2 regions of the Streptomyces sp. NPDC059906 genome follow, and region 1 is predicted to be linked to the other one. Evidence: riboswitches for the same ligand, from Rfam matches in the RefSeq annotation. Region 1 holds a riboswitch; the other holds the start of a gene.
The links. A riboswitch is a leader RNA that binds a small molecule or an ion and turns the genes downstream of it on or off. The one in region 1 is predicted to bind thiamine pyrophosphate.
Positions count from the first base shown of each region.

Region 2: another riboswitch for thiamine pyrophosphate. It lies ahead of thiO (glycine oxidase ThiO); the one in region 1 lies ahead of thiC (phosphomethylpyrimidine synthase ThiC).

Region 1 covers NZ_JBHWKU010000022.1:52,917-56,902, reverse strand. The annotation lists gene ACFV9J_RS28230 (IclR family transcriptional regulator) at 1-28, shown strand, start outside; gene ACFV9J_RS28225 (SsgA family sporulation/cell division regulator) at 129-566, shown strand; gene ACFV9J_RS28220 (YibE/F family protein) at 616-2,211, opposite strand; TPP riboswitch at 2,283-2,472, shown strand; gene thiC (phosphomethylpyrimidine synthase ThiC) at 2,465-3,986, shown strand, end outside.
Region 2 covers NZ_JBHWKU010000004.1:66,296-70,281, reverse strand. The annotation lists gene thiE (thiamine phosphate synthase) at 1-69, opposite strand, end outside; gene ACFV9J_RS08020 (Rv2175c family DNA-binding protein) at 226-591, opposite strand; gene ACFV9J_RS08015 (NAD(P)/FAD-dependent oxidoreductase) at 633-1,835, opposite strand; TPP riboswitch at 2,083-2,194, shown strand; gene thiO (glycine oxidase ThiO) at 2,192-3,424, shown strand; gene thiS (sulfur carrier protein ThiS) at 3,430-3,630, shown strand; gene ACFV9J_RS08000 (thiazole synthase) at 3,633-3,986, shown strand, end outside.

The DNA.
Region 1 (3,986 bases):
GTCGCTCGCGCTCTCTATCAGTATCTGAAAACTCACTCCTTGTGATCTGGTGTGTACGTTGAGCAAGATGCCACCAGTGTTAGAGGTTTGATTCCCGGACAGTCGACGGCGAATGACGGGGTAGGCGAATGGGCGAGTCCGTACAGGCAGAGGTCATGATGAGCTTTCTCGTGTCCGAGGAGCTCTCTTTCCGCATCCCGGTGGAGCTGCGCTACGAGACCCGGGATCCCTATGCCGTACGCCTGACCTTTCACCTGCCCGGAGACGCGCCGGTGACCTGGGCCTTCGGCCGGGAGCTGCTGGTCGACGGGGTGGGCCGGCCGTGCGGCGACGGAGACGTGCGCATCGCACCGGTGGAGCCCGAGCCGCTGGCCGAGGTGCTGATCCGACTTCAGGTCGGCAGCGACCAGGCACTGTTCCGTTCCTCCGCCGCGCCCCTGGTGGCCTTCCTCGACCGCACCGACAAGCTGGTGCCGCTGGGCCAGGAGGGCGCGCTCGCCGACTTCGACAGCCACCTCGACGAGGCCCTGGACCGCATCCTGGCGGAGGAACAGAGCGCGGGCTGAACCGTTCCGGCAGCCGTGCGGTCGTTGGCGTAACGCTTCGCCGGACGCCTCAGCGCTTGCGGCGACGGCCCCGCCCGCCACGGGCCGGGGCACTGGCCCCGCCACCCGCCGTCGCCACCTGGGCCGGTCGTCCGGCCGGCCGGTCCGCCGACACGACCAGGGCGGCGAGGGCGGTGGTGACCGGCACGGAGGCCACCAGACCGATCGAGCCGACCAGCGTCCGCACGATCTCCTCCGCGACCAGCTCGCTGTTGGCGACGGTCCCCACACCGCTCTGCGCGATCGAGAACAGCAGCAGCAGGGGCAGCGCAGCGCCCGCGTAGGCGAGGACGAGCGTGTTCACCACCGACGCGATGTGGTCGCGGCCGATGCGGATGCCCGCGCGGTACAGGCCGCGCCAGCCCATCGTCGGGTTGGCCTCGTGCAGTTCCCACACCGCCGACGTCTGGGTGACCGTCACGTCGTCGAGGACACCGAGCGAACCGATGATGACCCCGGCGAGCAGCAGACCGCTCATGTCGATGGACGGGTACAGGCCATGAATGAGGCCGGTGTTGTCGTCCGTGTTGCCGGTGAGCGCGGCCCAGCCGATGAAGAGCGACCCGAGCACGCCGATCAGCAGCAGCGAGATCAGGGTGCCGAGCACCGCCACGGATGTGCGGGCCGACAGCCCGTGGCACAGGTACAACGCGATCAGCATGATGGCGCTGGACCCGATCACCGCCACGACCAGGGGGTTCGAGCCCTGCAGGATGGCGGGCAGGATGAAGAAGTTCAGGAGCAGGAAGCTGATGGCCAGCGAGACCAGCGCCATGAGCCCGCGCAGCCGTCCGACGACCACGACGGCGAGGGCGAAGATGCCGGCGAGCAGGGCCAGGGGGAGCCGGCGGTTGATGTCGGTCACCGAGTACTGCAGGTCCTTCGGCGCGGAGGGCTCGTAGGCGACCACCACCTTCTGCCCCTCGTGCAACTGCCGTGACTGGTCCGGCTGCACGATCTCCTCGAACGTGCGGCCCTTGTCGTCGCCGGTGTCTACGCGGATGGTCGCCCGCTTGCAGTCGCCCGTCGCCTGCTGCACCGCGGAGGAACCCTCGGCGGTGGATGTGTCGCCGGTCGGGACACCGCCCGAGGCGTTGACGGACTGGCAGCTCAGTTCGACCACCTTGGTGACGGTGGCCTGCTGCGTCTGCCGGTCGAAGCCGACGCCGGTGCGCTCGTGCGGCGGTGCGCCGCCCGGCCACAGCACCGCGAGCCCGACCAGGACGGCCGCGGTGAAGGGGATCAGGATCGCGGCGATGACCTTCCGCAGATGCCGGGAGACGGGAGCCGCCGGTCCGTGCCCGTGCGAGTGCCCGTGCCCGCTGCCCGCACCGTGCCCACCACCCGCACCGTGCCCACCACCCGCACTGTGCCCACCACCCGCATCGTGCCCACTGCTCGCACCGTGTCCGCCGCCCGAGTCGTGTCCTCCGCCCGTGCCGTGCCCGTGGTCCGCATCGTGTCCGTAACCCGTCTCATGTCTGCCGGCGTTCGTCTCGGCAGCGACGCCGGGGACGTGGCCGGCCGCCCGGCCGTCGCCCTCTTCGGCGTTCGGTCCGCGGCGGGGCCGACGCGGTGGAAAGGAGGGGGGCTGCGGTGTGGTCACCGCCCGATCATCGCAAGAACGAGGGGGGCCCTCTGTTCACCGCGCCCGAATGGGCGCTAGCGTGGGGGCACCTTTGTACACGCGGGAGCTCGGAGCACCGGGCTGAGAGGGCGCTGACCTCCGTCCCAGCGATGTTTCACGGGAAACGTCACCGAAGTCGAGTGACGTATCCCACGAAGCGTCGACGGACGGAAGCCGCTGCGTCGACCGCCGAACCTGTTACCGGGTAATGCCGGCGTAGGGAGTAGGTCTCATGACCATCAAGGACGCACGCACGCCTGCCTCCACGCAGAACACCGCCCAGGCGGACACCGCGGAGAACACGGACACCGCGGAGAACACGGAGGCCGGGAAGTCCATCGGCTGGCACAAGGCGTACGTCGAGGGCTCACGCCCCGATCTGCGGGTGCCGGTCCGTCAGGTGCACCTCACCAACGGGCAGTCGGTCACGCTGTACGACACCTCGGGCCCGTACACCGATCCACTCGTCGACACCGATGTCCGCAGGGGCCTCGCACCGCTGCGGGAGAACTGGATCATCGCCCGCGGCGACACCGAGGAGTACGCGGGCCGCCCCGTCCGGCCCGAGGACGACGGAATCAAGCACACCTCGCCGCGCGGCGGCCTGCGCAACCTCGACGCCGTCTTCCCCGGCCGCCCGCGCCAGCCGCGCCGGGGCCGGGACGGCAACGCGGTCACGCAGCTCGCCTATGCGCGACGGGGCGAGATCACCCCGGAGATGGAGTACGTGGCCGTCCGGGAGAACGTCTCCCCGGAGGTGGTCCGCGAGGAGATCGCCGCGGGACGTGCCGTGCTGCCCGCCAACGTCAACCACCCCGAGATCGAGCCGATGATCATCGGCAAGCGGTTCCTGGTGAAGGTCAACGCCAACATCGGCAACTCGGCGGTGACGTCCTCCATCGAGGAGGAGGTGGACAAGATGACCTGGGCGACCCGGTGGGGTGCCGACACGGTCATGGACCTCTCCACCGGCCGCAACATCCACACCACCCGCGAGTGGGTCCTGCGCAACTCCCCCGTTCCCATCGGAACCGTGCCGCTCTACCAGGCCCTGGAGAAGGTCGACGGCCGCGCCGAGGAGCTGACCTGGGAGATCTACAAGGACACCGTCATCGAACAGGCGGAGCAGGGCGTGGACTACATGACGGTCCACGCGGGCGTGCGCCTGCCGTACGTACCCCTCACCGCGAACCGCAAGACGGGCATCGTCTCGCGCGGCGGCTCGATCATGGCGGCGTGGTGCCTGGCGCACCACAAGGAGTCGTTCCTGTACGAGAACTTCGAGGAACTCTGCGAGATCCTCGCCGCCTACGACGTCACCTACTCCCTCGGCGACGGCCTGCGTCCGGGGTCGATCGCGGACGCCAACGACGAGGCGCAGTTCGCCGAGCTGCGCACGCTCGGGGAACTCAACCGGATCGCCAAGCGTTGCAACGTACAGACCATGATCGAGGGCCCGGGACATGTCCCGATGCACAAGATCAAGGAGAACATCGACCTTCAGCAGGAGATCTGCGATGAAGCTCCGTTCTATACGCTCGGCCCGCTGACGACGGACGTCGCGCCGGCGTACGACCACATCACCTCCGGCATCGGTGCCGCGATGATCGCCTGGTGGGGCACGGCCATGCTCTGCTATGTCACGCCCAAGGAACACCTGGGCCTGCCCAACCGTGACGACGTCAAGACCGGCGTCATCACCTACAAGATCGCCGCCCATGCCGCCGACCTCGCCAAGGGTCACCCAGGTGCAC
Region 2 (3,986 bases), on a different contig from region 1:
GTCCGTGCACAGGTAGAGCCGGGCGTCGGCGAGCCGGGCGCGGGCGGCGGTCGGGGCGGTGTCGGGCATGCGGGTGTCCCCCCGGTTCTTCGGTTGCGTGGGCCCGCGACGGGCCCCGCGATGGTGGCACGGGCCCACGACGGGCCCCGCCATGGTGGCGTACGGGCACGGCGCCCGGCGTGCGCGGCCCGCACGCCGGGCGGTGTGGCGGATCGGCGATGCCGGTCAGACGGCGAGCGCCTGGGCGCGGCGCTTCACCTCCGTACCGCGATTCTCACTCAGCGCCTGGGCGGGGGTGCCGGGCAGGCTCGGGTCGGGCGTGAAGAGCCACTCCAGCATCTCCTCGGCCGTGAAGCCGTCGTCCCGCAGCAGCGTCAGGGTCCCGACCAGGCCCTTGACGACCTTGTCCTCGTCGATGAAGGCCGCGGGGATGTGCAGCGCGCGGTTCTCACCGCGGCGCACGGCGATGAGCTGGCCCTCCTTGATCAGCTGGCGTACCCGGGTCACCTCGACGCCGAGCATCTCGGCGATGTCGGGAACGGTGAGCCAGGCGGGCACGAGAGCATCGGTCTTTGCGTCAATCTCGGTCACGCCTCCAGCCTGCCACCTGGCACTGACACTCGGAAACCTGGCTACGCCGTGGCCGCCGTCGCCGCCTTCAACGGCTTCGCCGGGTCGGCCAGCAGGTCCGGGTCCATCGGCGTACCCGCCTGGATCAGGCGCCTGCCCTGTGCCAGGTCGCGGGGGCGGCCCACCGCGAGCAGGGCGATCAGCCGGCCCTCGCGCAGCCAGCAGACCGTCCACGCCGGGCTCGCGGGGTCGCCGCGCCACAGGGTGGTGTCGGCGGCGGTGTGGTGACCGGCGTACTGGACGAAGCGGCCGAACTGCTCGGACCAGAAGTAGGGCACCGGGTCGTAGGCCGCCGGGGTCTCGCCGCCCGGGGTGCCGACGATGTCGGCGGCGACCGTGCGCGGGCCCTGGAGGGCGTTGTCCCAGTGGTGCACCAGCAGCCGCTCGCCGTAGCGCGCGGAGGGGAAGGAGGCGCAGTCGCCGACCGCGTGGACGTCCGGCGCGCAGGTGCGCAGGCGGTCGTCGGCCAGGACCTCGCCGTGCGCGCCGAGGGCGATGCCGGACCCGGCGAGCCAGCCGGTGGCCGGGCGGGCGCCGATGCCGACGACGACCGCGTCGGCGGGCAGCCGGGTGCCGTCGTCGAGGACGACCCGGCCGGGCTCGCCCGGGCCGCCCGCCTCGACGCGCTCCACGCGCGCGCGGGTGCGCAGTTCGGCGCCCGCGTCGGCGTACCAGGCGGTCATCGGCGCGGCGACCTCGGCGGGCAGCGCGTCGGCCAGCGGCCGGTCGGCGGCCTCCACCACGGTCACCGCGCAGCCCGCCTCGCGCGCGGCGGTGGCGAACTCGGCGCCGATCCAGCCCGCGCCGACGACCACGACGTCGTGCTGGCGGGCGAGCACCGGGCGCAGCCGTTCCGCGTCGTCCAGGGTGCGCAGCAGGTGCACGCCGGGCACGCCCTCCGCGCCGGGGAGCCGGACCGGTTCGGCGCCGGTCGCCAGGACGAGGACGTCGTAGGGCACCGGCCCCTCGGAGGTGTCCAGGACGTGCTCCGCGGGGTGGACGCCCAGGGCCTCGCAGCCCAGCCGCAGGGTGATGCCGAGGGCCTCGAAGTCGACGTCGAAGGCGGAGCCCTCGGCGGTGCCGAGCAGGACGGCCTTGGACAGCGGGGGCCGGTCGTACGGCTGGTGCAGCTCCGCGCCGATCAGGGTCACCGGGCCGGTGAAACCCTGTTCCCGCAGGGCGACCGCGGTCTGCACGCCCGCCATCCCGGCGCCCACCACGACCACACGGCGCTCCGCGTCCGCCGCCGGCCGCCGTCCCCGTCGGTCCCGTTCGCGTTGGTCCCGTTCGCGTTGGTCCCGTTCGCGTTCCCGCGTCTGCTCGCTCACCCGATCACCATAGACACCCGGCGTTTCGCCGGTCGGTGCCCGTACGCCGTGGGCCGCCCGGCGGCGCCCCGGCCGCGGGGGCTCCCTTACGAGTGCGCCGCCCGGCGGGCTAGGGTGGCCGACGCAAGGCACTCGCGGGAGCCCGGACGCACCGGGCTGAGAGGGAGGCTGGCGGCCTCCGACCGTACGAACCTGATCCGGGTCATGCCGGCGAAGGGAGGGGCTGGACGCCCATGTCGTCTCCAACACACACGCCTGCGCACACACCTCGTACGTCCCGTACGCCCGACGTGCTCGTCGTCGGCGGCGGGATCATCGGGCTCGTCACCGCCTGGCGGGCCGCGCGGCGCGGGCTGGTCACCGCCCTCGTGGACCCCGAGCCGGGCGGCGGGGCGGCCCAGGTGGCGGCCGGGATGCTGGCCGCCGTCACGGAGCTGCACTACGGCGAGGAGACGCTGCTCGCGCTGAACCTCGCCTCGGCCCGCCGCTACCCGGAGTTCGCGGCCGAGCTGACCGAGCTGACCGGCCACGACCTCGGCCACCGGCGCTGCGGCACACTCGCCGTCGCGCTGGACGCCGACGACCGCGCCCACCTGCGCGAACTGCACGCGCTCCAGCAGCGCTCCGGCCTGGAGTCCGAGTGGCTGTCGGGGCGCGAGTGCCGACGCCTGGAGCCGATGCTCGCGCCGGGCGTGCGCGGGGGGCTCCGGGTGGACGGCGACCACCAGATCGACCCCCGCCGCCTCGCCCACGCGCTGGTGGCCGCCTGCGAAGACGCGGGCGTGGTCTTCCACCGCGTGTGGGCCGAGCGGCTCACCGTCGGGCGCGGGGACCGGGCCACGGGCGTCGTCGGCGCCGACGGCACCGCCCTGGAGGCCGGGCAGGTGGTGCTGGCCGGGGGCAGCCTGAGCGGGCGGCTCGGGGGCGTGCCGGAGGCCGTGCTGCCGCCGGTGCGGCCGGTAAAGGGGCAGGTGCTGCGGCTGGCCATGCCGCGGACGCCGGGGCCGCTGCTGAACCGGACCGTGCGCGCCGTGGTGCGCGGCAACCACGTCTACCTGGTGCCCCGGGAGAGCGGCGAGCTGGTCGTCGGCGCCACCAGCGAGGAGCTGGGCTGGGACACGACGGTCACCGCGGGCGGCGTCTACGAACTGCTGCGCGACGCGCACGAGCTGGTGCCCGGCATCACGGAGCTGCCGCTGACGGAGACCCGCGCGGGTCTGCGTCCCGGCTCCCCGGACAACGCCCCGCTGCTCGGCCCGACCGCGCTGGACGGCCTGCTGCTGGCCACCGGTCACCACCGCAACGGCGTCCTGCTCACCCCCGTCACCGGCGACGTCATGGCACACGCCCTGACCACCGGGGAGCTGCCGGAGGAGGCCCGCCCCTTCACGCCCCGGCGCTTCGACGCCGCCCCCGCACTGCCGGGAATCCCGGCCCGCTCGGAACTCTCGGAGCAGCCCGTATGAGTCACGTGACCGTCTCCGTCAACGGCGAGCCGCGCGAGGTGGCTCCCGGCACCGCCCTGGACGCGCTGGTGCGCGCGCTCACCGCGGCCCCGTCCGGAGTGGCCGCCGCCCTGAACGAGACCGTCGTCCCGCGGGCGCGGTGGTCCGCCACCGCGCTGGCCGACGGCGACCGTGTCGAGATCCTCACCGCCGTCCAAGGAGGCTGACCATGGCCGACGATCCCTTCGTCCTCGGCGGTACGACGTACGCGTCCCGCCTGATCATGGGTACGGGCGGGGCGCCCAGCCTGGACGTGCTGGAGCGCACGCTGGTGGCCTCCGGGACGGAGCTGACGACCGTCGCGATGCGGCGGGTCAACGCCTCGGTGCACGGCTCGGTGCTGTCCGTGCTGGAGCGGCTCGGCATCCGGGTGCTGCCGAACACGGCCGGCTGCTTCACCGCCGGGGAGGCGGTGCTCACCGCCCGCCTCGCGCGCGAGGCGCTCGGCACGGACCTGGTCAAGCTGGAGGTCATCGCCGACGAGCGCACCCTGCTGCCGGACCCGGTCGAGCTGCTGGACGCG